Regions from separate parts of the Priestia sp. FSL R5-0597 genome, predicted to be linked through region 4. Evidence: riboswitches for the same ligand, from Rfam matches in the RefSeq annotation. Region 4 holds a riboswitch; each other region holds the start of a gene.
The links. A riboswitch is a leader RNA that binds a small molecule or an ion and turns the genes downstream of it on or off. The one in region 4 is predicted to bind cobalamin.
Positions count from the first base shown of each region.

Region 1: it holds a riboswitch for cobalamin, as region 4 does, so the genes downstream of both, nikA (nickel ABC transporter substrate-binding protein) here and MKX72_RS13230 ((2Fe-2S) ferredoxin domain-containing protein) in region 4, are expected to answer to the same signal.
Region 2: it holds a riboswitch for cobalamin, as region 4 does, so the genes downstream of both, MKX72_RS24650 (ribonucleoside-diphosphate reductase subunit alpha) here and MKX72_RS13230 ((2Fe-2S) ferredoxin domain-containing protein) in region 4, are expected to answer to the same signal.
Region 3: it holds a riboswitch for cobalamin, as region 4 does, so the genes downstream of both, MKX72_RS01670 (HoxN/HupN/NixA family nickel/cobalt transporter) here and MKX72_RS13230 ((2Fe-2S) ferredoxin domain-containing protein) in region 4, are expected to answer to the same signal.

Region 1 is NZ_JBBOUZ010000001.1:480,186-488,339, reverse strand. It holds gene MKX72_RS02605 (GNAT family N-acetyltransferase) at 1-115, opposite strand, end outside; gene nikA (nickel ABC transporter substrate-binding protein) at 185-1,726, opposite strand; cobalamin riboswitch at 1,871-2,061, opposite strand; gene ftsZ (cell division protein FtsZ) at 2,064-3,068, opposite strand; gene MKX72_RS02590 (tautomerase family protein) at 3,428-3,817, opposite strand; gene MKX72_RS02585 (hypothetical protein) at 3,985-4,143, opposite strand; gene MKX72_RS02580 (TRM11 family SAM-dependent methyltransferase) at 4,404-5,357, shown strand; gene rluF (23S rRNA pseudouridine(2604) synthase RluF) at 5,395-6,111, opposite strand; gene MKX72_RS02570 (MFS transporter) at 6,388-6,921, shown strand; gene MKX72_RS02565 (hypothetical protein) at 6,978-7,325, opposite strand; gene MKX72_RS02560 (hypothetical protein) at 7,353-7,598, opposite strand; gene MKX72_RS02555 (hypothetical protein) at 7,668-8,117, opposite strand.
Region 2 is NZ_JBBOUZ010000001.1:4,671,205-4,679,358, forward strand. It holds gene MKX72_RS24610 (cytochrome ubiquinol oxidase subunit I) at 1-120, shown strand, start outside; gene MKX72_RS24615 (cytochrome d ubiquinol oxidase subunit II) at 136-1,173, shown strand; gene MKX72_RS24620 (flavodoxin) at 1,203-1,661, opposite strand; gene MKX72_RS24625 (hypothetical protein) at 1,677-2,432, opposite strand; gene MKX72_RS24630 (DUF2325 domain-containing protein) at 2,487-2,768, opposite strand; gene MKX72_RS24635 (DUF1540 domain-containing protein) at 2,976-3,134, shown strand; gene MKX72_RS24640 (hypothetical protein) at 3,201-3,404, shown strand; gene MKX72_RS24645 (ribonucleotide-diphosphate reductase subunit beta) at 3,434-4,477, opposite strand; gene MKX72_RS24650 (ribonucleoside-diphosphate reductase subunit alpha) at 4,494-6,737, opposite strand; cobalamin riboswitch at 6,871-7,056, opposite strand; gene menC (o-succinylbenzoate synthase) at 7,335-8,154, opposite strand, start outside.
Region 3 is NZ_JBBOUZ010000001.1:300,232-308,385, reverse strand. It holds gene MKX72_RS01675 (M20 family metallopeptidase) at 1-285, opposite strand, end outside; gene MKX72_RS01670 (HoxN/HupN/NixA family nickel/cobalt transporter) at 517-1,314, opposite strand; cobalamin riboswitch at 1,448-1,630, opposite strand; gene MKX72_RS01665 (organic hydroperoxide resistance protein) at 1,736-2,155, opposite strand; gene MKX72_RS01660 (undecaprenyl-diphosphatase) at 2,308-2,901, opposite strand; gene MKX72_RS01655 (response regulator transcription factor) at 3,092-3,784, shown strand; gene MKX72_RS01650 (HAMP domain-containing sensor histidine kinase) at 3,788-5,134, shown strand; gene MKX72_RS01645 (PepSY domain-containing protein) at 5,207-5,782, shown strand; gene MKX72_RS01640 (PepSY domain-containing protein) at 5,916-6,455, shown strand; gene MKX72_RS01635 (DUF445 domain-containing protein) at 6,491-7,768, opposite strand; gene MKX72_RS01630 (amino acid permease) at 7,896-8,154, opposite strand, start outside.
Region 4 is NZ_JBBOUZ010000001.1:2,586,691-2,594,844, reverse strand. It holds gene MKX72_RS13235 (hypothetical protein) at 78-236, shown strand; cobalamin riboswitch at 384-562, shown strand; cobalamin riboswitch at 681-860, shown strand; gene MKX72_RS13230 ((2Fe-2S) ferredoxin domain-containing protein) at 962-1,342, shown strand; gene cobJ (precorrin-3B C(17)-methyltransferase) at 1,356-2,978, shown strand; gene MKX72_RS13220 (sirohydrochlorin chelatase) at 2,996-3,913, shown strand; gene cobK (precorrin-6A reductase) at 3,910-4,677, shown strand; gene MKX72_RS13210 (precorrin-8X methylmutase) at 4,683-5,330, shown strand; gene MKX72_RS13205 (cobalt-precorrin-5B (C(1))-methyltransferase) at 5,334-6,437, shown strand; gene MKX72_RS13200 (bifunctional cobalt-precorrin-7 (C(5))-methyltransferase/cobalt-precorrin-6B (C(15))-methyltransferase) at 6,427-7,623, shown strand; gene cobI (precorrin-2 C(20)-methyltransferase) at 7,626-8,154, shown strand, end outside.

The sequences.
Region 1 (8,154 bases), 2.1 Mb from region 4:
GCTGATTTTTTTCCAGCATAGGAAATAGCTCATTCCGCATATTCATGACAAACTGAATCACTTCAGCATCCTTTTCTTTTACTTCTTTAATTTGATACATTTGTACTTCTTGCACGTTTACTGTCACATCCTTTTAGCGATCATTGTATACTTTTTCTTTTCTCTGCTTATGCTGCAATGTTAACTACGGCGTTACGTCTAAGTGCTGAGTCAGCATATAATACTCGCTTGGATTTGTTGTCCAGTTTTTCACTTTTTGATTATAAGCAACAACAATGTTTGGATGTACAATCGATGACGTCAGCATTTTTCTATTAATCAAAGCGGTTGCTTGTTTGGCTAACTGATCTCGTTTTGCGTCATCTACTGTTGAATTTAACTGTTCTATCATTTTTGTTAGCGTATCATCATTAATCCGGCTGGCATTTAAACCACCGCCGGGCAAATAGTTCGTACTTAAATAATAGCTGGCATCTCCTCTAGGTGCTGTGATAAGGCTGTACAATGCTAAATCCCAATCATCTTTTGCCATTACATATTCATCGCTATCTTCAACTAGGTGAATCTTAATAGTAATTCCTAACTCTTTGGCATTAGACTGTATAAGCTGAGCAATTAAAGGCAGTTCTGGCAAAGAACTGTATGTGACAAGAGAGAGCGATAGTGGCTTTCCATTTTTGATTGCTTTGTCATTTTTGATTTGATAGCCTGCTTTCTCTAAATATTTTTTAGCAGATGTCATACCTCTTTGCTCATTAGCAGTACTATCAGCAAAAGGAAATTGGGGTAAAAATGGACCTCCAGCCGCTGCCGCTTGATTGTTCATGATGCTGCTAACAATTTCTTTTCGGTTCAATAAAGTATCGATAGCTTTTCTTACATTTTCGTCTTTTAATGCGTCATTGGTTTGATTGTAAAGCAATAAATGGGTGCGCACACTAGGTACTCCACTTACTTTAAAAGACGGATCTGTTTGTAAAGTGCCCAAGCTTTCTAAAGGCGGGCGATAAATAATATCGGCTGTTCCAGATTGAAGAGCAGCAACTCGCGCATTAGCATCTTCGTTAAATCCAAAGATCGCACTTTTCAATTTCACTTTTCCACCCCAATAATTTTCATATCTTTCTAATTTTACTTGATTTCCTTGATCAAAAGACAAGACGCGAAATGGACCCGTACCAATGGGCTTCTTAGCTATATTAGAAGCATCAACATCTATAATAGCTGTATTTGGATGCACTAATTCAGAAGGAAATTTAGGCATTGTTTCTTTTAATGTAATTGTCAGCGCATGACTGTTCGCTTTCATTTCTTTAATATTTAAAGCGTTTTTCATCGCATAACTTTGGTCTATCGTTCTTTGAAGAGAAGACTTAACGGCATTTGCATCCAGCGCTTTTCCGTTTTGAAACATGATGTTCTTTCTTATCATAAATGTCCATGTAAGGCCGTTATCTTTCGTTTCCCACTTTTCAGCAAGCCAAGGCTTTATTTTTAAATCGTCGTTGATTTTAACAAGCGTCTCCCCTACTCCCCCACGAACTGCTGTATAATTATCGTCCGTATGAGGATCAAGCGTTGCAGATGTAAAATTAAATAAAAACGTCACACTTTTATCCGTTTTCTTTCTTTCTTTTATACTTACACTCTCTTCATTAGGAGCGCAAGCAGTGAGGCAAAGTAACACGAGAAATATCATAGATACAAGTTTTTTATTATTTATCATTCATTTTTCCACCTTCTATTTTAATACACAAAAAAAAGCACTTCTAAAAAGAAGTGCTTGCCTTCACAACAAATTCAGATAAACGTATCCCTTGTTTATCGTATTTTTGATTCTGCCAAAACACCTCCCTATCCTCGTAGGTTATTGCGTGCTGCGATTTATGGCAGGTCTCCTGGCTTCAAGTCATTGCCTTATACCGCCTTCCCGTCTCTAAATAGACAGTGGCTTTTTGACATAAGGCTCCTTGTTACAGTGGCGGGACCGCTCCGGATTTTCACCGGATTCCCTTTTAAGGCAATTGAAAAACAATTGCCACCATAAAAGCTGGTTATTTAATTTAGTAGCGTGCTCTTGAAACTCTAGAAGTGGAAGCTGATGGTGAAATATCTTCATCATCAAATCCAGTGGCAATAACGGTTACCATCATTTCGTCCTTTAAATCTTCATTAATCACAGATCCAAAAATCATATTTAAGTCCTGATCAGAAGCGGACGTGACAATATCTGCTGCTTCCTGTACTTCGTAAAGACTCAGGCTGCTGCCGCTCGTAATGTTCAGCAGCACGCCTCTTGCTCCATCAATCGATGCATCTAGCAGCGGACTAGAAATCGCTTTTTTCGCTGCTTCAATTGCTCGATCTGATCCCGAAGCTCGTCCGATACCCATAAGCGCAAATCCTTGATTAGACATAATTGTTTTTACATCAGCAAAGTCAAGGTTAATCAGCCCCGGAACAGCGATTAAATCTGAAATACCTTGAATACCTTGGCGAAGAACATTATCTGCTTCACGGAATGCTTCAAGCATAGGTGTCTTTTTATCAACGATTTCAAGCAAGCGGTCGTTTGGAATGACAATAAGGGTATCTACCGATTCATTCATCGCAGTAATACCGCCTACTGCTTGCTTGGTACGTTTATTTCCTTCAAACTTAAAAGGGCGAGTAACTACTCCAATTGTTAAAGCATTTAGTTCACGGGCAATTTGGGCAATAACCGGAGCTGCTCCAGTACCAGTGCCTCCCCCCATGCCAGCTGTTACGAATACCATATCTGCGCCTTGCAGTACTTCTTGAATTTGCTCTCTGCTTTCTTCTGCAGCTTCTCTTCCTACTTCTGGATTAGCTCCTGCACCTAATCCTCGCGTTAATGCCGCACCAATCTGCATTTTCACATCTGCTTTAGATAAATTAAGCGCCTGAGCATCCGTATTAACGGCGATAAATTCTACCCCTTGTACACCATGTTCAATCATACGGTTAACGGTGTTATTTCCTCCACCGCCGACTCCAATTACTTTAATTCGCACTAATGGCGATACATCTGCATCAAATCCAAACATTCTAAGTTCCTCCTCAATGATCAAAATTACTTTCTCTTATTATCCGAAAAAACACGTGAAGAACCTTTTACTCCTATGTTTAACGCGTAACTGTTCTTTTGTTTTACAGATTTTATACATTTCTCTTTTAACCTTTAAATCTTTACATCTTTATGTAAAATTATTGTTGTTCTGAAGTTAGTACGCCGAACTCTTTTTTGGTTTTCCCACTCAAAACGGCATATAAGCTTATTGTATCATTCATTTGACAGATGTCTGTATTTAATTTTGAGTAAGATGTGACTAAGAGAATAATATTTTTATAGACAAAATGAGAAAAAGCCCTTAGAAATAAGGGCTTCTCTAGATAATAAACCATTTTATAATTTCCCAGTTAAGAATTGAGCTTCTCCCATACCAAAGCTCCAGTCAGCATTACCGTTTTCAACAATTGAAATCATAATGTCGCTTGGCTGAATTCCGCAGCTTTCTCCCAGCTCTTTTACAATTAATTTGTAAAGAGCTTGTTTTTGCTCTTCTGTTCGCTGTTTGCTCGTCACACTTATAATAACCAAATCCTTGCTTCTCTCAAAGCCAAGACCTGTATCTTCAATAATCATTTCATGAGCAGGATGCTGATGTACAATTTGATAACGATCGCGTTCTGGGACGCCAAAGGCTTCTAGCATCGCTCGATGAGTAGCGTCTAGTAATGCTTTTAACTCTTTTTCGTCTCTTCCTTCTATTACATCAAATCTAAGTAATGGCATACTAAGTAACCTCCAGCTTTTTGTCTAATGTATTATTGCTTTATCATATCACAACTATCATTTGTAAAAAAAAGATATGCTATTCACAATGTGCTCTCTAGTGAAAGAGACCTCAAACTCTTCAATAAAAGCTGAACCTAATAAAAAGAAATGAGCAGCATAACGACTCATTTCATTAGTACAAAAATATTTATAATAAGAGCTAAAATACATGCAGATACAATGGCAATGAGTACGTTCATCACAAGGTTTTGCGAGGATGTTTTAGCTTGTTTTTTCATATCAGCCCGACTCATCTGTTGCTTTTCATGATCACTTTTAGACATCACGTAGCCTCTCCTATTCATCAAAATGTCAGCAGTGTATAAATGATTTTTGAGAAACCTTGATCCAGTTCTTTTGTATAAACAGCAGCACATGCAGGTTATCATCAGTTATTTTAGCATGTTTTGTCAAATAAGTGGACTATGTAGCGCTTCAATTTAGTATTCACAGCCAAATATATTTAAATTCGTTGCTTTTCTCTTCTTTTCTCGCTATTGTTTGAGAAGAAGGATAATTAGATACGATAAAGGATGATACGATATTGAATAACCATACGCAGCTGCCTCAGTATATCTACACATACGCATGCAGCGAAGAGGAACTCTCACTATGTCAATTAGAGAGACGCTCTCTTTTTGAAATTGAAACTGAGAAACCTATCATAAGAAGCGCCGTTAAACTTGATCCAAGCAGAAGCCCTTTTATCAAAGAGCGATTAGATATTATGTATGAATCAGATGACCTTGCAGATATTTGCAAACAAGTAGAAGATATTGACCTTGGAGATCAAACATTTAAACTCATTTTTATGAAAATTAATGACTTAGAAAAAGATCAAAAAATAAGCTATAAAGGTCAGCGTGCGATTGAACGTGATGTGGGTTGGCATTTTGTAGCAGAAGCAGACTTGCATAACCCTGACCATTTGTTTGGAATTGTTCCATTTGAAGGACGCTGGTATTTTGGAAAATATCAAAAAAGCGAAGCTGTATGGCTGCATCATTTGAAGAAACCGCGTGAATACTCTACGGCACTCAGTACCCGCCTTGCAAGAGCTGTAGCTAACATTGCCGTTCCAAAGCCTGAAGGAATCAAAGCGATTGATCCATGCTGTGGTATTGGTACAGTCCTCGTAGAAGCTCTTTCAATGGGCATTGATATTGTAGGACGCGATATCAACCCACTTGTGACCGACGGATCTCGTGAAAATATTGCGCATTTCGGCTTAAAGGGTGATGTCAAAACCGGACCGATTTCGGATGTTACCACTCACTATGACGTAGCGATCATCGACATGCCTTACAATCTCTACACCCACGCGACGCCTGAAGATCAGCTTTCTATTTTAAAACACGCTCGCCGCTTTGCGGATAAAGTAGTCGTGATTACAGTAGACACGATTGACCATATGATTCATGAAGCTGGCTTTTCTATTTCAGATCGCTGCGTAGCGCGCAAAAGCGTATTTTCTAGACAAGTAGTTGTATGCGAATAAAAAAAGACACCAGTCTAACAGGCTGGTGTCTTTTGATTTACCACTCTTTAGGTTCATAGTCTAATTCTTTGAATAGCTGCGTACGCTCTTTTTTCGTTAAATCTCTCCATTGCCCAACAGGCAAGTTGTTTAAGTGAATATTCATAATACGCGTACGCTGAAGTCGGTATACTTCATATCCGAGCACTTCACACATACGGCGAATTTGACGATTTAAGCCCTGTGTTAAAATAATTTGAAACTCGTACTTAGACAGCTGTGTCACTTTACAAGGAAGCGTTTTTGTACCTAAAATTTTTACTCCCTCAGACATGTTTTTGATAAACTCGGGTGTAATCGGCTTATCTACTGCAACAATATATTCTTTTTCATGCTTGTTTTCTGCACGTAAAATTTCGTTAATAATATCGCCGTCATTTGTAAGTAAAATTAAGCCGTCTGAATCCTTATCTAGTCGTCCGACATGATGAATACGCAAAGGGTGATTGACTAAGTCAATGATGTTTCCCTTTACTTTTTTCTCACTCGTACTTGTAATGCCGACTGGTTTATTAAGTGCAATATATACATTATTTCGAGCAATCCGAAGCTGTTGGCCACTTACTCGAATATCATCGCCAGGCTTAACTTGATCTCCGATTTTTGCAACCTTTCCATTAACGGTTACTCTTCCTTCACTAATTAACTTATCTGCCCCGCGTCTTGACGCTTTGCCAGATTCGCTAATAAATTTATTCAGTCTCAGGTGAATCACAACCTTACATTTAAAAATTTTAAAATTTGTCTCTTCTATTAGAAACCGATATGTGTCAATTTCTATACCGTCCCTATCGTAACATGCTATACGCTTCTCGTCTTCTTTTAATTTCATTACTTGACTATATTTTTTTAACAGCAATAGAAGTATAGATCCAAAATACTTTGTAATCTTATTCTTAACATTTTAAGCAATGCTTACACCTGTCAAACTAACGTCAATCTCCACTTCTATGCAAGACCTAAACGTCTAGATTGACTGATCAGTATAGAGTTGCTACCATCAGGTTTTCTTATGCTTCCAGGAGGAGTAACGCTGGCTCTAACAGCTATGGTCGGAGGAAGTTTGTTTGATAAAATTGGATTTAAGCCGCTGCTTTTAACAAGTTTAATTCTTTTAACGTTTATTTTAAGTTTGTTCACTACCATTTCAAGAGAAACAACTACGATGACTGCAGCTATTTTATACGCTGCCTTTAAAATTGGCGTAGGTTTAAGCATAGGACCCGTAATGACGCTTGCTTTAAATCAAGTACCTAAACCGCTTCACGCTCACGGTTCAGCCATTTCAAATACGATTAACCAAGTTTCAGGCGCAATTGGACCCGCTTTGTATACAAGTATTATGACAATGGCTTCTCAGCACTTTATTCAACAATCAAATGAAACGAATAAAACGCTGTTACAAATAAAAAGTATGACAAGCGGGGTCCATACCGTCTATTATGTAGCCATCGCTTTCGCTATCGTTTCGTTCCTGCTCGCTCTTACGTTAAAGAAAAAAGACCAGCAGCTGGAGACGCAATAAATAAGAAACTAACAAGAGCTGCTCAAGTCATGAGCAGCTCTTGTTACATGCCGAATTTATATTACAAATGTAAAAGCAATCATAGATACTATGAAAGCAAGAATAATAATACCTCTCTTTTTTTCTGTTTTCCATGCTTCAATAGCGCCCGCGATACCACCAATGACTAAAATAAAAGTACCTATAATGTGCAGAGGCAGCAGCGATAATACTCTACCTAAACTCGCCATCACTCCTCCAATCAATATAAAGCCTGTTGTTATAATCGATTTTAATGATGTTAAGTCTCGTATAGCTTCTTGTTTTTCAGTCTTACTCAGTTTAAAGTACTCTATTATACTAAAAGCAGCGGGTGTTCCCCATAAAATAAAGAAGCTAACTAATCTATCCGTGTCTACATTCACTGTTTATTCACCACCGCTATTAGTTTCTTATACACTTTTCCTAACCCATTTTTTAGAGATAAAAAAAGCGGCTGTAGCTGCTACAGCGGGAATCATAAAAGCAAAGCTACCAGAATAACTGCCAAACGTTACTTTACTTGATAATCCTTCGATTGAGCTCCACATAGTCGAACTTTCTGGAACATATAAGAGCGTAAGAATCATTCCTGCTAGCAGTTGAAAGCTACCCAAGAAAACGATGAAACTAATGATAAATAGTCCATATCTCTTCACTAAAATCTCCCCCTTGATTTATATACGATTTCACGCTTCATAAGTTCCATCATTTAACAAATCCATGTATTATTCTCGCTTCAAAGATCCTCCAAAAGAAAATTGATGGTAGTCATCGATCTTATTCCAATATCCTATGCACTTTACGTCAGGCTCATCAATAGCTAACGCTTCTTTATTAATTCCTTTATAAGGAAGAAATGCAGTCAACTTTACCTTTTGTTTTGGCTTAATATTTAACTTATTGCCTTCTGCTAACACCTTAAATTTATTTTCAGAATAACCGTTTTTTATTTTTAAAGGATAGGATAAAAAGACATTGTTTTGTTTGATGGTCAAATCGCTCTTGTTTACGAATTCCAATTCATACGAAATCCCTTGCTTCATCTTTTGTTCTTTGATGACGTTAATATGGATCTTTTCTAGTTCTCTTAAAGGAACGTTGTCTTCTTCTTTTGAACACCCGGCAAATAAGATAGCTAACACTAATAAAACAAGAATTCCTAACTTTCTATTCAAAAAATAATCCCCTCTCTCGTAACAAAGATTATTTTAC
Region 2 (8,154 bases), 2.1 Mb from region 4:
ATTTTATTTTTCTTGTTTTTGCTTGTTTATATCGTACTCGTGGCCGCAGTCGCCCTTGTACTGGTGTTTTATTTTAGACGAAATCCGCTTTCTAAAGAGCTTGCTGCGCAAGCAGATTAAAAAGGATGTGAGAATATGGGTGATTCATTACTAGCAATTACTGTAATATGGGGCTTCATTTTTATCTATGCTGTAATGGGAACGATGGACTTTGGAGCTGGTTTTTGGTCGATGGTCTATATTAACCGTACGAAAACAAATGCTACAGATGTAGCAAACAGATATCTATCGCCTACTTGGGAAGTAACCAATGTATTTATCGTTGCGATTGTTGTTGCGCTGTTTAGCTTTTTTCCGCGAGCTACATTTACGCTTGGAACAGTGCTACTAGTACCGGGGAGTATCATTTTACTTCTCTTATCTATTCGAAGCGGATTTTTAGTGTTTTCACACTATGCTGGCAGCTTCAAATATCGGAGAGCGTTGGTTTATGTATCTGGTATATCTGGCGTATTAATTCCTGCTTTTTTAATCGCCGTACTGCCCGTAAGTCAAGGTGGATTTATTGATGTAATTGACGGAACGCAGCGATTAAATTTAGCAAGAGTGTTTTCAAGTCCGCACGTCTATTCATTTATTGGTTTTGCCATTACCTCTTCCCTGTTTCTGTCGTCTCTTTTATTAGCAGATTACTCGAAGTCATCTGACGAAATGGAAGCTTATGCGGTCTATCGGCGCGATGCGCTCATTACAGGACCTCTTTCACTGCTAATGGCTATCTTTATTATGATTACAATGCAATCAGAAGCCAGCTGGTTATATGATAAAATGATGCAGTTTAAGCCTCTTCTTTACGGGTCTGTAGGTCTATTTGTAGTAGCTGGTATTGCTCTGCTGCTGCCTTCTCAAAAAGGAAAAGGAATGCCTCGTTTAGCCGTGGTATCAATCGTCCTTCAATATTTCTTAGCAAGTTACGTATACGGACGAAGTCATTTACCGTATGTCGTGTATCCAAACGTAACGATTGAGAATGGATTTACACATCCCGATGCGTTCCATTCGTTATTTATTGTGTATATTGTTGGCTTTGCGATTTTATTTCCTGGATTCTTTTATTTCTGGCGTCTATTTATGAAAGATAATAAAGAATACAGCAAAAAGAAGCCATATTAAAAACCCGGTCAGCACTTGACCGGGTTTTCTTATGAAGCAGCAGATTTTGCCACTACTTCAGCAAAGTCTTTAGCAAATACCTTACATTTTTCTACATCTTCTCCAAAGGGAGAAAGCTCGATTTTCAAACCAGGAACAGCTATATTTCCGTTGCGTCCCTTTATTTTTTCTTCAATTAAATCAACTGCTCCGCAAAAAACATCATATGATGAATCACCTGAACCAAATACAGCCATCTGCTTTTGACTGAGATCTATATCATCCATTTCATCATAAAGATCTAAAAAATCATCTGGCAGCTCTCCATCTCCCCACGTATAAGCTCCAAAGATAATAGATTCTGCCAATACAAGGTCCGAAGCATCAATGTCATATACTTCTGTTCGTTTCACATGCAATCCATGCTTGACTAATTCTTCTTCAATCAAATCGGCTATTGCTTCTGTGTTGCCTGACATACTCGCATAAGCTAGTAAGATTTCCTTCATTTAAATGACTCTCCTTTACACCAGTAGTGTGGGCCGCACATCCCCTTCTTCATCACATTCTTGCTTAAGAGGACAGTTTTCACACTCACTGGATGCATAGTTCTTTTGAAAATGTTTTGGTTCCATTAACACACTTTTGACAATATGTAGTTGAAGTATGGCTTTTTCATAATCGCCTGTTGCAATATAATAAGTTGTTGTTTCTCCGGTTAATAATGAATAAAAACGAATTTGTTCAGGAACCTTTTTAAAAGCTTGTTTCGAAAAAACGATAATAAAGTCTTTCATTGCGTTCTTCACTTCTTCATGGTCATCTAGAATGAATTTTGTTACCGTATAAGACTTCTCTGTCCATGCAGCAAAATCAATGGTCAGAGAAAGGTTGCTTTGAATTTCTTCTACATAAACGCTGTATTTCTCAAACACAAAAAGTGGTAGCTCCACATGTGTTTTCTCGCCTAAAAACCTCAGTAAATAATCACTTACTTTAGCTAACACATCGTAATAGTGAATGGGTGATGAAAACATATTTGGCTTTAGACGCCAATATTTTTCAATAAGCTGTAAAACATAGAGGTTTGAGCGATACTCAACTGGCTTGCTATAGTATGTTTTAATGATTTGATGGACGGTTACTTGAACATGCTGTTTCCAATCTATAGATGTCTTTTTCAAAAGAAGCTGCTGCTGATAAAATTTGTACGGACATCGAATAAATTGTTCGATGTGGTTATTGGAGAGTGTCTTTATATGCACTTTCATCGGTTCCATCTATGTCTCACCGCCCTAATTGAAATTCATTCTCAATAATGATCAAAAATTAAATCATGAAATTTGCTCAATCACTTTACGAATAGCACTCCATGAATGTTTGACGAAATAAATTGGTTTTTGCTGTTTTTTTGCTTTCTCTTTAATGACTTTTGCCATATTGTGATTAATAAAATCCGTAATAACTAATACAAACCCAATATGTTCGGGAATTTCTCGCTTCACCATATTGCTTTTACGGCCATCTAAATGAATTACTTCATTAAACCCTTCTCCCGCTAGACGATCTGTAATATGCTTTAACCTGTCTCCTCCTACAACCATGACTGATGACATGTTTGTTCCCTCCCAATTAATTATTCATTTAATGATTTGACAACAACCTGTATTCTTTACTATATATACAGTTTAATTGAGAATGATTCTCTTTGTCAATGTTTAATTGATAAAAATTCTCAATTAAAATGAAAGTCTACCACCTTTCTTATAAGTTAGTTGAATTTTGACCATACTATAGCTATCACATACAAAGGAGGGTTAACGTTGGAACAAAACATTCTTTGTGAAGTAAACAACTGTCACTTTTGGAAAAATGGAAATCACTGCAGTGCAGAAGAAATTTACGTAGTAAGTCATAGCGGAAAACATGCAGCAAGCAGCTATGAAACAGACTGTAAAACGTTCAAGCCAACTGAAGCGTAACCCGCAAAAGGACAGCCTCTGGGTTGTCTTTTTTCTCTCTTCAAGATTATAAAAAAGGAGACTAGTATGAAGACTGAACAACTGATTCATTTTTTTAAAGAAGAAGCCATAAAAGCAAATGAACAAACCTTTCCAATCTATGTACAATCATTTACTCATTTATGGACATACAAATGGGGAACACTTGAAAACATTCCAGAAGAAATTGATGACTTAATTACCACACGTGCGTTAGAACTTGGACTTATTCACTTAAAAAAAGCTGACTAATCAATAAGGAAATTAGTCAGCTTTTGTGTTTATAGATCATCAAATCCATTTGCATCTGATGCTTTTGTATATTGTCGTGATTTCTGTTCAAAGAAATCGGTTTTCCCTAAATCTACCTCTTGATAAGCAATAATCCAACGAAGAGGATTTTCAATCGGTGCTTCTGGGAAAGCAGCTCGACCGAAGCCTAACTGATTACAGCGTTTATTCGCCATATATTCAATGTACTGCTGCAGTTCTTTCATCGTAATGCCGTCGAATTTTTCTCCAATAACAGATTCCGCCCATTCAATTTCAAGACGAGCTGCCTCTTGGAACGTTTCAACTACAAACGTTTCTAGCTCCTCCGTACGATAAGCTGGATTTTCATTTAGTACTTCCTTGAAAATCTTTTCAAATAACCCAACGTGAAGCTGTTCATCACGATTGATATAATTAATCATCGTAGATGTCGCCACCATCTTTTGATTTCTCGCAAGATTATAGAAGAACGCAAATCCGCTATAGAAGAAAAGTCCTTCTAAAATAACATCATATACCATAGACTTCAAAAAGTTTTCAACCGTTGCTTCTTCGCTAAATGCTTTATATCCGTTTGTAATAAAGTCATTTCGTGCGCGAAGCTTTTCGTCTGTACGCCAGTATTCAAATACTTCATCTTGTTTTCCTTTTGGTACAAGACTTGATAAAACATATGAATACGAATGATTATGAACCACTTCTTGCTGCGCTAAAATAATCATTAGAGCGTTAATCGAAGAATCGGTTACATAGTCAGCTACTTTGCTAGCATAATCTGATTGAATACTGTCCAGTAGCGCCAGCAGGCCAATAATTTTTAGAAAGCTCTCTTGTTCGTCAGCGGTTAACTGAGGGAACTGTTTAATATCTTGACCCATATTAATTTCAAACGGCGTCCAGAAATTAGCTAGCATACGCTTGTATTTAGGGAACGCCCATGAAAATCGGACGTCATCCCAGTTTAGAATATTGGAGCTCTTGCCGTTGATGATTCCTGTCGAACGGTTCGGAGCTGTTTCGTTCATTAATTCTCGTTTTAACATGCTTGTCATCAATTATTCACTCCTTTTAACTATGACAGCTTTCACATTCTTCAATGACTTCACTTGATGTTGAACGTACGTAATAGGTCGTTTTTAATTTTTCTTTCCATGCCGTCATATGAAGATCCAGCAGCTCTTTTGCTCGGATATCATTTTGTACATATAAATTGAATGAAATAGATTGATCAATATGACGCTGGCGCTTGGCGTTTTGCTTAATGCTCCAGTGCTGATCAATTAAATAAACGGACTTATAATACCAGTTTGTTGCTGGCGATAAATCTGGTGCCGTCACTGGGATTTTATAGTTTTTCTTTTCCTCTGAATAAAACTTACGGAAAATCGGATCAATACTTGCCGTAGAACCCGCGATAATAGATGTTGATGAATTAGGTGCTACAGCCATTAAATATCCATTTCTTATCCCATTGCTTTGAACTTCGCTACGCAGTTCACTCCACGCTTCGCTCGTGTATTCACGTGTTTCAAAATAAGCGCCTGACTCAAAATCTGAGCCTTTAAATAATGGATATGCGCCTTTTTCTTTAGCTAAGTTCATGCTTGCCTGCACGGTTAAGTAAGAAATTTGTTCATACAATTCATCGCAATATGCTACCGCTTCATCTGTCTCCCATGCTATTTTCTTTAAGGCAAGCAAATGGTTCCAGCCAAATGTGCCAAGCCCTACTGCGCGGTACTTTTGATTCGTTAGCTTTGCTTGAAGTACCGGCAAATCATTTAACTCAATAACATTATCAAGCATGCGTACTTGAATTGGAATTAAACGTTCAAGTACATCTTCAGTTACGGCTCTCGCTAAGTTAATAGAAGAAAGATTACATACAACAAAATCGCCCGGATTCTTTGTAATAATAATTTTTCCGTCTTCCGTAATTTCCTCTGTTACGACCGTTGTACTTTGGTTTTGCGTGATTTCTGTACATAAGTTACTGCAGTAAATCATGCCCGCGTGTCGGTTTTGATTAGCTCGGTTAACCGTATCACGATAGAACATATAAGGAGTTCCGGTTTCAAGCTGCGAAAGCATAATGCGCTTGAAGATCTCAATAGCAGGCACTGTTTCTCTTGAAAGCTGTTCATTGTTTACACACTCAGCGTAACGAGTGCGGAACGAACCGCTGCCTTCTTCTTCATCATAAAAATCTTCTAACGAGTAGCCCATCAGCGTACGAACTTCGTGAGGATCGAATAAGTGCCAGTCTTCACGTGCTTCTACTTTTTCCATAAACAAATCTGGCAAACATACGCCAGTGAATAAATCATGCGTGCGCTGGCGTTCATCACCATTGTTCAAACGCGCGTCTAAGAATGAAAAAATGTCTTTATGCCAAACGTCTAAATATACGGCAATAGCTCCTTGTCGTTGACCTAGCTGATCGACACTTACAGCCGTATTATTTAGCTGTTTCATCCATGGAATTGTTCCTGATGATACGCCTTTAAAACCTTTTATATCACTTCCTCGGCTTCTAATATGACCGAGGTAGACACCAATTCCGCCTCCATTTTTACTAAGCGTGGCCAAATCTGTATTGCTATCATAAATACCGCGTAAGCTGTCATCAATCGTATCAATAAAGCAGCTAGATAGCTGTCCGTAGCTCTTTCCTGCGTTTGAGAGTGTTGGTGTGGCAACCGTCATATATAGACTAGAAAGCGCCCAGTACGCTTCTTTTACTAATGCTGTTCGATTTTCTTTCTTTTCTTGAGACATCAGCGTCATAGCAATGATAAGAAAACGTTCTTGCGGTAATTCGTATACACGCTTATCATGTGATGTCGCTAAATAGCGATCTGCTAATGTCAGCAATCCAATGTATGTAAATAAACGATCGCGTTCAGGAATAATGACTGAAGCAATTTCATTAATTTCTTCTTCTGTATATGTTTTTAATAGCTGTTTATTATAAATGCCGATTTTTGTTAGTTCTTGAATAAGCTCATAAAACGAACCGTACTTCTCTTTTTTATCATAACCTCGGTTGTCCGCTGCTTTTCGATATAGTTCGTTTAAGTAGACGTCTGCCGCCACGTACGTCCAATCTGGTTCTTCCATTGAAATACGCTCTAGGGCTGCCAAAATTAGTACGTTTGCAACCTTTTCGTCCGTCATATTTTCCTTTACTGTAACAGTTTGAATAACCTTTTCCTCATACAAAGAAAAATCAAGCTGCGTAAATTCTTTTTTTAAACGTTCAATATATGCAGTTAATTCATGTAGAATTGTAGGCTTTAATGTATTCACCATAAATATGGCTCCTCTCTTCACTTCAAAATAAAAAATCGCTCACCGTACCTCGGTGAGCGAATAGAACGAAGATAGAAGAAGACACTAAGTCTTTTCTCAATCCTCGCTCTACCCTCTCACCTCCCGAAGAAGATAAAACGACATAAAAAAGGCAGGTCTCCTGACTTATGCTTCTTTTTACTTTAAGGCCTTCCCATGATGTTTACTCACAGTGGATCTCCTTATTTCATCAGCATTCACAGTTGCGGGGACAGCTTTGGATTTTCACCAAATTCCCTTTTAAGTCTTTTTATCAGACACCTTTTTCACTGGAAAACACAAAATATAGTATTTTATTATTGTTTAACAAACAACATATTGTGTTATGTTATAAACACATTATATAGGACAACTTAGAAAACTATCAACCTATTTTCAAAAATAATTTTGTTTTTTACGATAAAATCCTTCGACTTTTTTCATCAAACTACTCCATCATAACATGTTTTGACACGCTTGATGGAACAATGTGCTCTTTTTAAAAAATTTGTCCTATTTTTCTACTAAACATTGCCAACATCAATAAAAAAACCGTTTTTCATAAAAAACGGTTTTTAATTATTTGTATTCTTTTTCAAATGCTGTGATTGTTTTGATAAACTTTTTATCAATATCGTATCCGATCCCCGGTTTTTCCTTCACCTTTATTACTCCGGCTTCTACCTCTACTTCGGGCTTAATAATATCTTTTTCCCAATAGCGAGACGACGCAGAAATGTCACCTGGTATCGTGAAAGAAGGCAGTGTGGCAAGGGCGATGTTATGAGCTCGTGAAATCCCGGCTTCTAACATTCCGCCAACCCAAAGCCTTACACCATGTAGGGCGCATAAATCATGAATTTTTTTTGCTACAGACATTCCGCCAACTCGACCGATTTTCACATTGATAATCTTGCAGCTTTTTTGTTCGATTGCATGACGTGCATCTTCATAGCTCACAATACTTTCATCTAAGCAAATCGGCGTCTTCATTTGCTTTTGTAATAATCGATGATCAAGGATATCATCCGAACTTAACGGCTGTTCGATCATCATTAAATTCAATTCATCTAGTTTTTTCAATGAATCACTATCGCTTAACGTATAGGCTGAATTGGCATCAGCCATAAGAGGAATGCTTGGAAATTCATCTCGAATTTGTTTCAGTAGCTCATAGTCAGCGCCTGGCTTAATTTTCACTTTAAAGCGCTTATAACCATCTTTCATATAAGTCTTTATTTGTTCTTTCATGATGGAAATATCATTTAAGCCAACTACCACTCCAGCTTCTACAGCAGGCCTTATTCCGCCAATTACTTCAGCTAAGGGCTTATTTTGGCGCTTTGCATACAAATCCCATACAGCACAGTCCAAAGCTGCTTTAGCCATGTTGTTCCGC
Region 3 (8,154 bases), 2.3 Mb from region 4:
GTGACCGATAATTAAAAGCTGCTTCTCTCCTTCTCCAATCGTAAATTTCAAGTGGTTTCCTACTTCTTTTTCTTCTATGATTTCATACCCTACGCCTAAACGCTTCTGAAACAGCTGCGTTAAATACATTCCACACTGATCCACTAACTCTTTACTGTAGGACGGTGATTCTTTTTTCACAAATCCAACTAAATCTTCGAGCATCTCGTGTTCATGTTCTTTTAAATAACTAAATACGCTTTGTTCTACCATTACCTGACTCAAATCAATTCCTCCTCCAAACAACCCCTGCTGCTTGTGCATTCACTGCTTTTATTTATCGTACGTATGAGTATGTTCTACGTTTCACATAACGACCTTAAATTATCCTTAATTATAATGGTTTTCAGACAATTTTCCATCCTTAAAATACAGATAATACTTTAACTTATTCATAACCGACCGAAAATAGCCATAAACTTCAACAAATTTATACAAAAAAGCTTCAATCTTCAACAGATTAAAGCTTTCATTTTATTAATTGACATTTATTTTGATATTTTTCCCTTTTGACTTCACACTTACAAAAACAAACATAGACACTAAAAAAACAAACAAAATAACGCCAACCATTTCAAAGTTTACTTCGGCCCATGGATTAAAGAAAGTGAATGCTAAGTAGAAGGACACCCCGTATGCGAGGATAACAATAACCCAGCCCATCAAGCGGGAAGCAGATTGCCCAAACTTACTCGATTCATTCACCATTTTATGTACAATCAGTGAATCGATTGTATCTGTCAGCATCATACCAAACATAAATACTAGTCCTAATAAAAGCGGCGTATATTTGCCTGCGTTCCCTACAGCTAGAGACCACACGGCCGTTTGACTGACTGTTTCAGCCGCTAGGGCAAACAGCGCTCCTACAAGAATAATTAAAAAAGGATTCGTTGTTCCTTTTGCGATTTTCGGAATAAACTTCCCTTTTAACCCGCTCACCTGAAACTCTTCTTCTTTGTTTTTAGTTCGAAGCAAATGATATGTGTTTAATGTCCCAATCAGAAAGAGAGAGATGATAGATACCCAAGATGCAAAATGATCGAAATATGCTGGAAACGTAAAATTCTTCATCACTACGCCCAGCACCCCGGCCGTGACGGCCACCATTCCTCCATGACCGAGTGAAAACAGCGTTCCGACCCACGGGGCAAAATGGCTGCCCATTCGCCAATTATATCGGGTCTGGCCATCAATAAAAGCTAAGTGATCTGCATCTAATCCGTGCCTGATTCCTAATAAAAAGACAAGTAAAAAAACTGATAAACCTTCCATTTCCTACACTCCTTTTTTTAAAATAAAACGTAAAAAAGCCTCAATTCTATAGAAATTGAGGATGTGTCGGCATATGAAAATAAACAGTAATTGCTCACTGCGTACCTTGATACACCGCCTCTTTCCTAGAAGAGTCAAGTGTACAGAATAGGTAGGTCTCCTGGCTTGAGATCATCATTTTCTACCGCCTTCCCCGTTTTGAGTGACGATAAGATAGAAAACTCCCTGCTTACAGTGGCTGGACCGCTCGAGATTTGCACTCGATTCCCTGTTACCTCTTACGCTATGTAAGAGCACCTAAACTGTGCGAATGATTCATTTTCTTCCTCATTATACTAGTACTCCTTACAAATGAATAGAGAAAATTCAAATAAAAAAGCCCTGCTAAGCTTTACATGCTTAACAGGGCTTTTTAAAGCAATTAAACTACTTCTACCGTTACGTCTACGTTGCCGCTGATTGCTTTTGAATACGGGCAGTATGAGTGGGCTAGGTCTACATATTTTTTAGCTGTTTCTAAATCTAAGCCTTCGATATGAGCTTCAAGCGCTACAGCAATTTTTACTCCTTGATCAGCTTTATCTGGAAGCAGCTGAACCGTAGCTTTTACTTCACTGCTTTTAATTTCTACGTTATGTTTTTTCAACATAAATTCTAACGCACTGTTGAAACAAGCACTGTATCCAGCTGCAAATAGCTGCTCTGGGTTTGTTGCTGTTGTTGCTTCTCCACCAAGCGCTGGAGGTGTTGCAACGTCTAAATTAAAGATATTATCTAAAGAATGAACTTCTCCTGTTCTTCCACCTGTGTTAACGACTGTCGTTTCATATAAAGCTTTCATGTATAAATCTCTCCTCTTTTTTAGTAATTTTATTAAAATTTTTTATTTATCGTTTCTGTAATTTAATTGTACACAATTTAATTTTAAAAAACAAGTGTTAAATACATTAAAAATTTTCCAATAAAAAAAAGCCGCGTATATGCGACTTTTTCTTAATAATATTGAGACTGTTCGTCATAAGCTGATTTTCGAAAAATAGACAAGTTGGTAATAGCCCTCATCAGTTTCGTATTAAATATAACATAATGAATAAACAGCGCCAGCACGCAGCCTAAAACGGCTCCTGTTAACACATCGAATGGATAGTGAACGCCAACCCATACCCGTGAAAATGCAATGAGTGCACCCATGACAACCCACATGCGCCCTGAACGTTTGAAATGCAGCCAAATGGTAAAAGTGATAACTAATGCAGATGTAGCATGATCGCTTGGAAATGAAGAATTCGCGGCGTGATCAATAAGCTGATTCACGTGGTGAGAGATAAACGGACGATCTCGATAAGCAAATAAACTAATCACTTTATTGATAATGACTCCTGTGGCACAAGCACATAAAGCTTGAAATGCTACAACACGGCTGCCGTTTTTATTAATAAGTAAAAACAAGCCGAGTAAAACAATAAGTACATACTGGGCATAATCTGTAAAGAATACCATTAGCGAATCTACAAACTTCACATGCGAGGCATACTGATTCACCGCATGGAAAATGGTATAGTCTACTGAATTAATAGCTGATAACATAATCGAAATCCTTTCTTATTTTTAAATGTCATTAGCTATCTTATCAGTTTCTTGCGAAAATGAACATTATTTCTCGGGCTATTATTGATATATTTAGTAAATAACCATTGATTTCCTTATCATTTATACACCCCGAATCTCTCCATGCTATAATGTACGCAACTATACATAGACACAAGGGGGAATTTTTTTGAGTAAAGGCAGAATTTTAATTGTAGAAGATGAGCGCAAAATTGCTCGTTTAATTCAGCTCGAGCTTGAACATGAAGGCTATGAAACCGGCATGGCTTATACGGGCACAGAAGGATTGGCAGAGTTTCAAGAACACGATTGGGATTTGCTGCTTTTAGATGTGATGCTTCCTGAACTGAGCGGACTTGAAGTACTTCGTCGCATTCGAGCAAACAATGATCAGACGCCCGTTATCTTATTAACCGCTCGAGACGCCCTTCCTGATAAGGTAAGCGGACTAGATTTAGGAGCGAACGATTACATTACAAAGCCCTTTCAAATTGAGGAGCTTTTTGCACGTATCCGCGTATGGCTTCGCCATCCTGCATCAGCATCTCCTGCTGAAAAAGAAGCAGATACTCTGCAGCTAGGAACTTTAGTTGTTAATGAAAAAACGCGAGAAGTCACGCGTGAAAATGAAGCTATTGAGCTGACTCCTAAAGAATATGATTTGCTTGTCTATATGCTTCAAAACAACAATCAAGTGCTGAGCTTTGAACAGCTTCTTACAAACGTATGGGGATTCGATTACTACGGAGACACCAATATTGTATACGTATACATTCGTTATTTGCGCAAAAAGATTGATGCACCATTTTCAATACCTTATATTCAAACAGTGCGCGGCGTTGGCTATATGCTTAAGGAGTAGCTTATGAAACTGCAAACAAAGATTATCCTTACATCAACTGCCCTGCTTTTTATTCTCTTAGTAATTGCAAACAGTTCGATTTACTTCATTTTCAAAAAAACCATGGAAGACAATGCAATTGAACGTTTACAAGCAGAAACAAGCAACGTAACAAATGGGCTAAAACAAACAAGTTCGACGGTTAAACAAGCCAATTTGCTTCGTGCCTATTTGCCTCCTAACGGAATGATTCGTATTTTGCCTAAATCAGGGAGTCCTTTAGTTGTATCGGTTACTGATCAAACGAAAGAGCTTCAGGACTTATCCTATTCTTATTATTCAAATGAACAAACAACCATCAAAGAAGACGACGGCCACCTATACGCAATTTCGCATACTCCGGTCATTTGGACGAACGGTGAAGTCGTTTCTTTAGAAGTCACGGAACAACTCGAAGACGTGGAACAATCTTTACAGACGTTAAAATTCATCTTGCTTATTGCCTCTCTTGTTATATTAATTCCGACCATATTTGCCGGACGGCTTTTAAGTAAAATCATTTTGCGGCCTATCAAATCTCTTATTCATACTATGGAAGAAATTCAAGTGTCTCGCACATTCAAAAAAATCGCTCTCTCTTCCTCTTCTAAAGATGAGTTAGATCAAATGGCCAACACCTTCAATAATATGATGGATTTATTAGAGGAAAACTATAAAAAGCAAGAGCAGTTCGTATCCGATGCTTCTCATGAATTAAAAACACCCCTGACCGTGGTAGAAAGCTATGCCAATATGCTAAAACGCTGGGGGATGAAGCGTCCAGATATTTTAGAAGAAGCCATCGAAGCCATTCACTCTGAGTCTTTACGCATGAAACAGCTTACGTCTCAAATGCTGGTGCTTGCGAAAGATGAGTCGCAGTGGGAGCTTCACATGGACCACGTAGATGCGGCGGCCGTCTGTAACCAAACAATCAAGCATCTAGAACAAGCTTTTGAACGAACCATTTATTTAAGCGTAAAAACTGATCATCCAATTGTAACAGCCGATGAAAAGCGCTTAAAGCAGCTGCTGTACATCCTCTTAGATAATGCCATTAAATATAGTGAAAAAGCGGTAGAGGTAACCATAACAAGAAGCGAAAGCTTTATGATTACGGTCACAGATCAAGGAATTGGTATTCCAAAAGAAGATTTATCAAACGTGTATGAACGCTTTTTCCGCGTAGATAAAGCAAGAAATCGAGAAACCGGTGGTTCAGGGCTTGGGTTATCCATTGCTCGAAAGATTGTAGAAGCCCATAGCGGACGTATTGAGATTAGCAGCGATGAAGGCAAAGGGACATCCGTAACGGTTTGCTTTCCTCTTTGATTTCTCACCGTTTCTTAGAGATTTTTAAGAATTGCCTGCTATACTATTTTTCATAATACTGGAGGTGAATGTATGAAGAAAACGGTGCTTTTTATACTTATCTTTCTTGCTGTTGGTTCAGCTTGCTTTTATGGAATAGCAAAAGCAATGAATCGATCTGATACCATTTTATCCGAGTCTGAAATCAGCCGTATGATTCAGCAGAAATATGGCGGCACGATTGAAAATGCAAGTTTTTCTCAAAAAGATGATGAACCGATTTATCGAATCACTTTGCTTAAAGGTGATATTCCATACCACATCACAGTAAATGGAGAAAATGGAGAAGTCCAGTCATTAATCAAACAAAAAGTAGAGAAACAAACGTCTACTCAAACTAAAAATGATACAGAAAAAGAACAAAAAAAGAGCGAGCAGCCACCCGTTTCTCCTACATCCGACGAGCCTCTCATTTCAATGGAACAAGCAAGAGATATTGCTTTACAAAAAGTAAAAGGAACGTTTTCCTCAGTTGAAATAGAAGAGGAAGAAGGCCAAACCTTCTACGAAGTCGAAATTGATCAGTCTAAAACAAGAGAAGCTAAAGTAATGATAAACGCTTACTCTGGGCATGTAGATTCCATCACCTATGAAAATGACGACGACTAAAAGTACAGCGGAAAGCTGTGCTTTTTTTATACACCTTTATTTATTTCTAAGAAAATTTTAAACTTCTTCTTCTTTTCCTTTAAAGTTCATCGGCTAAGATAGTCTTAACAACAAATCAAGGAGGCCGTAACATATGAAAGTTATTACAACCGTTTTAGCCAGTGCAGTATTAGTCGGTGGATTAGGTGCAAGTGCATATGCCATGACGGATCAGTCTAAAAGCAATGACAAGAAGCAAACCACAACGATTGAAGAAGCCAAGGCAAAAGACATTGCTCTTCAAAAAACAGACGGCGGTGACATTACAAATATCCAATTAGCCGTAGATGACGGCGTTAAACAATATGAAGTAGATATCACAAAAGGTAATAAAGAATACGATGTAGATATTGACAGCAGAAGCGGTAAAATCATTGAATTTGATGAAGACCAAAAAGACGATGATGATGAGAAAGAAGAAAATCTCCAAAACATTTCCCCTGCTGTTTCATTAGATCAAGCGATCAAAACAGCTTTAAAAAGTGCTAAAGGAACCGTGAATGAAACGGATTTAGACCAAGAAAACAGCCGTTTAGTATATGAAATTGAAATTGACACAGCCGATAAACGTGAAGCAACTGTTTCAGTAGATGCCAAAAACGGTGACGTAATCAGTGTAGAAATAGATGATTAATAGAAAAAGCACGCTCCAAAAGGGGCGTGCTTTTTTTATACCGCTAATTTAATAACCGTTAACACAATACCAATCAAGAATCCACATAGAGCTCCGTTCACTCGAATCCACTGCAAATCTTTTCCGACATTGTTTTCCATCATATCCACAAGCGTTTCATCATCTAATTTATCTAAGTTTTCTTGAACAAGCTGCCCAATTTTTGAATGATTCTCGTCTACAAAACTCATGATTTGCTTTTGAATAGCCGTATCAATTGCTTCTTGACGCTGTGCATCCACTTCAAGAGCATTCAGCCAGCTCTCTACGTAAGGAACGGCGTAGCTTTTCATAAATTCAGGGCTTTCAATAAATGCCGTCACTTTCGCTTTCATTTTATCGACGATTTCTGTTAATTTATTCGTTACATTTAATTCATTAATCGTTTTTTGTTTCCATGCTTCTAATTTCTCAAGAAGTTCTTCATTGTGCTCCAAGCCTTGCAGCTCTTTTCTAATTCCATTTACCAAAGCAAGGCGATATTCATCATCTTCATTACGAAGACGACCTGTAATAGAAAGCAGTAGATTTTGCAAAATAGACCCTAGCTTCTCTTCGTTAATCATGCTTTGAAATGATTTGAGAGCAAATTGTAAAATACCGTCAAGCTCAATATTATCAAGCGCATTTTTAGCAATACTTCCGAGCTGATACTGGGTTTCTTCTTTTTTAATCCAGCCCTCTCCCTTATTTAAAAGAACATCAAGTGCTTTTTCATCATACTGATTTCTAACCACTTCTCCAACAATCGAATGCACGATAGGCTTTAACTCTATTGCTGAAAGCGATGACTTGAGCTCTTTTTCAATAATAGGAACTACTTTCTCTGTATCCACACGATTAATCGCATCAACAAGCAGTGCTGTTCCTTTTTGTTGAATCGTTTCCGAATGAACACCTTTTCGAACAATCGGAAGCAAACGCTTTGTAAACGCAATTCTTTTCACTTTTTCTTGAATACTTTCTTTTGACAGCCAGTCGTTTTCAAGCGTTGAGACTAACCCTCTTGTAATACGCTGCCTGTTTTTAGGAAGCAGCGCAGTGTGTGGAATAGGAATGCCTAAAGGGTGACGAAAAAGAGCCGTAACTGCAAACCAATCCGCTAAGCCCCCGACTAATCCAGCTTCGAACCCACCTTGAAGCAACCGACCCCAAATTGAATCACCAAAAGGCATGGTGGCAACGAAGCCCACTCCCATAATGGCCAAAGAAATCGTGGCCAAGTGCTTTGATTTCTTTTTTGGGTTTGTTGTAAATACATTATTTGATTCCATTGTAGTCCTCATCCTTTATTTATTTAACTAAACATTTCATCTAGAAATATGTAACGTGATACAGAAATTTTCGCAAAAAAAGAAAGACAAGCTTTTACCCTCGTCTTTCTAGTATATTGCCTTTTTGCTATACTTCAAACTTTTTTTCTTTTCGACTTTTATTAATAAATGAAAAAATGAGGAGTACGACCAGGATAACCGCACATACGCTTGATCCAATCACATTGTTTTTGTTAAACATAAACGATACAAAAATAACAAGCAGTGCTGCTGTTGCAAAGAGCGTTGTATAAGGAAACCACTTTAAGGCAAAAAACGGCTTTTCTTTATACCCTTTACGCAGCTTTAATTGAGCTAAACAAATGCTCACCCAAATGAGAATGATC
Region 4 (8,154 bases):
ATGGGTTTTCAAAAGGATATGGTTTCGTCATAATGTGGATATAGCGATCACTACAATAATCGGAGGCGAATCTTTTCATGTGGGTACTGACGGTATATGCTGGAAAAGAAATGAAAATGTTTGAATTTGAAACTGAAACGCAGGCGAGAGAAGCTTTTGCAAAAACAAATGGCTGTAAAGTTCTTTCAGAAGTCGTGTATTATAATGATCCTCATTTAACATTAGTAGCTATATAATGAAAAAACAAGAGCTGACTTTATGCTCTTGTTTTTTTTATAGCTTCTTGTATCTTACGAAAAGAATAGAGTTGAAATAAAAAAAAATGTACGCTATGATATGGTAGTTACTTCTATTATTCTGATAGTTTAAAAGGTTCATATATATCAAACAGCAACAGTAAAGATGCCAAGAAGGCTTAATAGGGAAACTGGTGAAAGACCAGTACTGCCCCCGCAACTGTAAGTGTGGACGAACGAGTATAACCACTGTGGAAAAATCACGGGAAGGTTCTCAAGTAGAATGATACACAAGTCAGGAGACCTGTCTTTATTGTGAAGTTTCTATTTCTCCGGGGAGCGGGAAGGGAAACGTTGGCTTAAAGTGGCATTCGTGTACACTTTTATTCTGACGTTTTACCTGCTCGCATATTAGCGAAGCGGGTTTTTCTCGTAGCACAAAACTACATATCGTGCAAAAAAGGTGCGCAATGCTCACATTGCGTTAAATGGGAAGTCTGGTGTGAAGCCAGCGCGGTACCCGCCACTGTGAAGAGGAGCTGATTGCATATGCCACTGTATTCGGGAAGGCGCAATCAAGTGATGAATCGAAGTCAGGAAACCAGCCTTTTTTTAATGCGAAGCTTACCCTACGGGATATAGGTGGAAGTGCAAAAACTTAGTTTGAATTTTTCTGCGCCTCTATCATTGATAGAGGCGTTTTTTTAGTAAAGGAGCGAATAAGTGTGACGACGTGGAACTTAAATGGAACAAAACATCACGTATTGATTTGTAATGGAAGCAGCTGTATGAGAAAAGGTGGAGAAGAAGCCACGCAAGCTATTCGAAATAAAGTGACTGAACTGAATCTAGATGAAGCGGTTCACACAACCCGTACGCGCTGTAACGGAAGATGCAAAGATGCTCCTGTAGCTATCGTGTACCCTTCAGGAGATTGGTACAAGCAGGTCACTGAAAACGTAGCTCATCGAATTGTTGAAGAACATTTAGCAGGAGGCTGCAGTATAAAGGAATCACTTATTTATGAATATGATCAAAACGGTTTTGTTTCTCCGGAAAAGAGTGACTCCATAGAAGGAATTGACAAAGTAAAAAGTAACGCATAAAGGAGGAGCTAGCATGAAAGGTAAACTGTTAGTTATTGGATTCGGCCCAGGAAGCTTTGAACATATTACACAGCGAGCAAGAGAAGCCATTCAAGAAAGTGATATGATCATTGGTTATAAAACCTATGTGGAATTAATTCAAGGACTATTAACGAATCAGCAAATTATTAGTACAGGAATGACCGAAGAAGTAAGCCGTGCACAAGAAGCCGTAAAGCAAGCTGAAGCGGGAAAAACCGTGGCGGTCATTTCAAGCGGAGATGCAGGAGTATACGGAATGGCCGGCCTTGTGTATGAAGTGTTGATTGAAAAAGGATGGAAAAAAGAAACGGGCGTAGAGCTGGAAGTGATTCCTGGCATTTCGGCTATTAATTCATGCGCATCTCTCCTTGGGGCGCCCGTGATGCATGATGCCTGTACGATTAGTTTAAGTGACCACCTTACGCCTTGGGAGTTAATCGAAAAACGAATCGAAGCAGCTGCACAAGCAGATTTTGTAGTAGCTTTTTATAATCCGAAAAGCGGAAGACGCACAAGACAAATTGTGGAAGCGCAAAGGATTTTATTAAAATACCGTTCCCCCGATACGCCTGTTGGTCTTGTGAAAAGCGCTTATCGTGACCGTGAAGAAGTGGTAATGACCAATTTAAAAGACATGTTAAATCATGAAATAGGCATGCTGACTACCGTTGTTGTCGGAAATTCATCTACGTTCTTTTACGATGACTTAATGATTACACCGCGCGGGTATCAGCGGAAATATACCCTCAACCAAACAGAGCAGCCGCTAAGACCGCATCAGCGACTTCGAAAAGAAGCAGAACCATGGGCTCTTGATCAAGAGGAGACTGTAAAGCAAACGGCTTCAGCTATTGAAGATGTTCAGAATACAAAAGAAGAAAAAGCAGCTTCACGAGCTCTGGCAGAAGAAGCGCTTCAAGCAATTTTAGGTGAAACTACTTCACCGGTCGTACACCAGCCAATTGAGTCTATTTTTGAAGTGGCAGTTAGTCCAGGGCTTGCGAATAAGAAGTTTACGCCCGTTCAAATGACAACACTAGCAGAAGTTGTTGGTGAAAAAGGTACGATGGAGTATACGCCTGACCATCAAATCAAACTGCAAATTCCAACGGCTCAGCCAGATGTGATTATTAAAAAGCTCCAATCAGCTTCCTTTTTACTATCTCCAGTCGGAGACGTGTTTACAATTAAAGCGTGTGATTTTTGTGATGGAGAAAAAAGTGACGCCATCCCGCATACGGAACAATTACAAAAGCGTCTCGGTGGAATGGACATGCCAAAAGAGCTGAAGCTTGGTATTAATGGATGCGGTATGGCCTGTTACGGTGCTGTTCAAGAAGATATCGGCATTGTCTACAGAAAAGGTGCGTTTGACTTATTTTTAGGGGCTAAAACGGTTGGACGAAACGCCCATTCAGGTCAAATTGTGGCGGAAGGCATAGCGCCCGATGACATTGTTGAAATAGTGGAGAACATTGTCCATGAATATAAAGAAAAAGGTCATCCAAATGAGCGGTTTCATAAATTCTTTAAGCGTGTGAAGAATGTTTATGGATTCGACTATCAAGATATAACACCAAAAATAAAAGTAGAACCAGCTCCGTGTGGAGATTAAAAATGGGAGGGCATTATATGAAATCAGTTTTATTTGTCGGTCATGGAAGTAGAGATCCTGAAGGGAACGATCAAATTCGCGAGTTTATCTCGACTATGAAGCATGATTGGGACCCATCTATTTTAGTAGAAACGTGTTTTCTAGAGTTTGAACGTCCGAATGTAAGTCAAGGCATTGATACATGTGTGGCAAAAGGAGCGACAGATGTAGTTGTAGTTCCAATTATGCTCTTGCCAGCTGGCCACTCAAAAATACATATTCCGGCGGCTATAGATGAAGCTAAGGAAAAATATCCACACGTAAACTTCGTGTACGGACGTCCCATTGGCGTTCATGAAGAAGCCCTTGAAATTTTAAAAACGAGATTACAAGAATCAGGAGAAAATTTAGAAACTCCAGCTGAAGACACGGCTGTTATTGTCTTAGGGCGAGGAGGAAGCGATCCTGATGCAAACAGTGATTTATATAAAATTACGCGCCTTCTTTGGGAAAAAACAAACTACAAAATCGTCGAAACTTCTTTTATGGGCGTGACCGCTCCATTGATTGATGAAGGAGTGGAACGATGTTTAAAACTGGGCGCTAAAAAAGTGGTTATTCTTCCGTATTTCTTATTTACAGGAGTACTAATTAAGCGTTTGGAAGAAATGGTGAAGCAGTATAAAATGCAGCATGAAAACATTGAGTTTAAGCTAGCCGGCTATTTCGGTTTTCATCCAAAACTGCAGACAATTTTAAAAGAACGTGCTGAAGAAGGATTAGAAGGCGAAGTGAAAATGAACTGCGATACATGTCAATATCGCCTCGGCATTATGGAGCATATTGATCACCATCATCATCACGATCATGATCATGATCATGATCACGGGCACCATCACCACGATCACCATCATGACCATCACCACCATGAAGATAAGGTCGGCGAGTTAAAATGATTTTATTGTTAGCGGGAACTAGCGATGCACGTGCATTAGCTGTTCAAGTGAAAAAAGAAGGTTACGACGTTACGGCGACGGTTGTAACCGACAATGCAGCAATCGAATTACAGCGAGCAGAAGTGAAAGTGAAAATTGGACGTCTCACACAAGAAGATATGATGACTTTTATAAACGAACATGGTGTAAAAGCTATTGTGGATGCAAGTCACCCCTTTGCCGAAGAAGCATCTAAAAACGCCATCGGTGCGGCTGCTGAAACATCGATTCCTTACATACGCTATGAGCGGGCTTCGCAGGCTTTTACCTACGACAATATGACGATGGTTTCTACGTATGAAGAAGCAGCTGAAGTAGCAGCTGAGAAAAAAGGAGTTATTATGCTGACAACAGGCAGCAAGACGCTGCAGGTTTTTACAGAAAAGCTCCTTCCTCTTTCAGATGTACGGCTTGTTGCTCGTATGCTTCCAAGGCTGGATAATATGGAAAAGTGTCAGCAGTTAGGATTGCCGCAAAAAAATATTATTGCTATTCAAGGTCCGTTTACAAAAGAGTTTGATCAAGCGCTTTATAAGCAATACGGAGTGACGGTCATGGTCACAAAAGAAAGCGGAAAAGTTGGATCTGTGGATGAAAAAGTGGAAGCAGCTAAAGAGTTAGGCTTAGATATCATTATGATTGGGCGACCGAAAATTGAGTATGGGACCGTGTATTCCATGTTTGAAGAAGTGGTTCATGCTTTAGTAAACCAAACTAGGAGTTGATTGAGATGGATTTTCGTACAGAATTTAAACCGTTAACTGTTCAGCCTCAGCAAATTGAAGGAAAAAGTTTTGAAATGATTACAGAAGAGCTTGGACCTCATCCGTTTACAGATGAACAGTACCCAATTGTTCAGCGAGTAATTCACGCGTCTGCAGACTTTGAGCTTGGACGCAGTATGCTGTTTCATCCAGATGCGATTCAAGCAGGAATTAAAGCCATTCGCAGCGGCAAGCAAGTGGTTGCGGATGTACAAATGGTGCAAGTAGGAACAAACAAGCAGCGAATTGAAAAACACGGCGGTGAAATCAAAGTTTATATTTCAGATCCGGACGTAATGGAAGAAGCAAAGCGCTTAAATACAACGCGTGCAATTATTTCTATGCGAAAAGCAATTAAAGAAGCAGACGGCGGGATTTTTGCAATTGGGAACGCACCGACAGCGTTACTTGAGTTAATTCGTTTGATTAAAGAAGGAGAAGCGAAGCCTGGGCTTGTTATTGGTCTGCCGGTAGGGTTTGTTTCAGCGGCTGAATCGAAAGAAGAACTTGCCAAACTTGACGTGCCGTTTATTACAAACATCGGGCGAAAAGGCGGCAGTACGGTAACGGTTGCTGCATTAAATGCAATTTCAATTCTTGCAGATCAGGTGTAACGCATGAAGGAAGTACCAAAAGAACCTAAGAAACTCAGAGAAGGCTATACGACGGGCGCTTGTGCAACGGCAGCTACGAGAGCAGCTCTGCTTACGCTAATTTCAGGAGAAGTGCAAGAGGAGTCAACGATTTACTTGCCTGTTGGTCGCTTTGCTACGTTTCATCTTGAAGAATGCGAGTATCGCACAAGCAGCGCTGTAGCCAGCATCATTAAAGATGCTGGAGATGATCCCGATGCCACGCACGGAGCGCTGATTATTTCTGAAGTTTCGTGGTGTAATGGTGCAGACATTATCATTGATGGAGGAGTCGGAGTAGGGCGTGTGACAAAGCCCGGTCTCCCAGTTCCTGTCGGTGAAGCAGCCATTAACCCTGTGCCAAGAAAGATGCTGAAAGAAACGGCTGAACAGCTTCTAGCCCAATACAACATACAAAAAGGCGTTAAGATTGTCATCTCGGTTCCTGAAGGAGAAGAAATGGCGAAAAAGACATTAAATGCGCGTCTAGGTATTTTAGGAGGCATTTCGATACTGGGGACGCGGGGAATTGTTGTTCCGTTCTCAACAGCTGCTTATAAAGCAAGTATCGTGCAGGCCATTAGCGTTGCTAAAGCGAGTAATTGTGAGCACGTTGTCATTACGACAGGGGGACGAAGCGAAAAATATGGAATGAAACAGTTCCCAGAACTTCCGGAAGAAGCATTTATCGAAATGGGAGATTTTGTTGGATTTACGTTAAAACAATGTAAAAAGCAAGGAATGAAAAAAGTGTCGCTCGTAGGCATGATGGGAAAGTTTTCAAAAGTCGCGCAAGGCGTTATGATGGTTCATTCAAAAAGTGCACCTATTGATTTTAATTTTTTAGCAAAAGCAGCTTCTGAGTCAGGCGCTTCTGCTGAACTGGTAGAGGAAATAAAAGGCGCAAACACAGCTTCTCAAGTGGGAGATTTAATGACGCAAAGCGGTCATCATCAGTTTTTCGAAAAACTGTGCGAGTACTGCTGCTTATCAGCATTAAAGGAAGTAGGGGACGGAATCGATGTCGATACGTCTCTTTACACATTAAAAGGAGATTTTTTAGGACAGGCGGTGCAACATGGCAATTAAAATTATTGGAATTGGTGACGACGGGAAGTTAAGTCTACTTCCTATGTATGAACAGTGGGTGTATGAAAGTGATGTGCTAATTGGAGGAAAGCGTCACCTTGACTTTTTTCAAGATTTCGAAGGAGAAAAAGTAGCCATTGAAGGAGGTCTTTCTTCCCTTGTTGAACGTTTAAAAAACGAAGAAGGAAATGCGGTTGTGTTAGCCTCAGGCGATCCGTTATTTTACGGAATTGGAAGCTATCTTTCTGCGAAGCTAGACGTTGAAATATATCCTTATTTAAGTTCTATTCAGCTTGCATTCTCACGTCTAAAAGAGCGATGGCAAGACGCTTATTTTACAAGCGTGCACGGCAGAAGTATAAAAGGGCTGGCTCAGCGCATTGACGGTTATAAAAAAGTGGCGATTTTAACCGATGAGCAAAATTCTCCTAGTGCTCTGGCAAACTACTTGTTATCATTCGGCATGACAGAATACAAGATGTTTGTGGCAGAGAATCTAGGTGGAGAGGCGGAGCGCTGTCAGCTGCTTTCGCTGGAAGAAGCGGCGAATCAACTCTTTTCTCCGCTTAATGTCGTGATATTAAAACAGGTAGAAAAAAGTCCAGTCTGGCCTCTCGGAATAGAGGACGATGAATTTATTCAACGCAAGCCGGACAAGGGACTTATTACTAAAAAAGAAGTTCGTACACTTAGTATTAGTGCCCTGCAGCTAAAGAGAGACAGCGTCGTATGGGATATCGGAACATGTACAGGTTCAGTCGCGATTGAAGCAGCTAAAATTGCGCGTGAAGGACAAATTTTTGCTGTGGAAAAAAACGAAGCAGACTTGGAAAACTGCAGGGGAAATCTAGCGAAATTTCGAGTAGATGCCCATACTGTGCACGGAAAAGCACCGGAAGGGTTAGGTGAGTTTGCTGATCCTGATGCGGTGTTTATTGGAGGGACAGCAGGAGGCATGGAAACCATTTTAGACGTGTGCTGCAGCCGATTAAATTCAGGAGGGCGCATCGTATTAAATGCCGTAACGATTGAAAATTTGGCAGAAGCGATGAAAGCTTTTAAAGAGCGAGGATTTGAGACTGCTGTTACCCTTGCACAAGTTTCAAGAAGCAAGCCAATTTTACACTTAACACGATTTGACGCTTTAAACCCCATTTATATTATTACAGCCAAAAGAGGAGAATGAACATGATTGGAACATTGTACGGACTTGGAGTTGGACCAGGAGATCCAGAATTGATTACAGTAAAAGCATTTCGTAAATTAAAAGAATCACCCGTTATTGCGTACCCAAAAAAGCAAAAAGGAAGCAAAAGCTACGCCCAAAAAATTATTGATGTCTATTTCAGTGCAAATGAAAAAGACATGCTAGGCCTTGTGTTTCCAATGACAAAAGATCCTGCTATTTTAGAGAAAAAATGGACCGAAACAGTGGAACGAGTATGGGAAAAGCTCCAGGAGGGAAAAGATGTAGCATTTGTGACAGAGGGAGATCCTATGCTTTATAGCACGTTTATTCACATGATGCGCCTGATGCAAGAACGTCACCCTCAAGCTCCTATTCAAGTAATTCCTGGTATTTCATCTATTAACGGGGCTGCGTCTCGCTTAGGCATTCCATTAGCAGACGGTGATGAACATGTGGCCATTGTTCCTGCTCGTGAAGATTATGAAACAATGAAAAAAGTATTGGTGGAAAACGACTGCGTTATTTTTA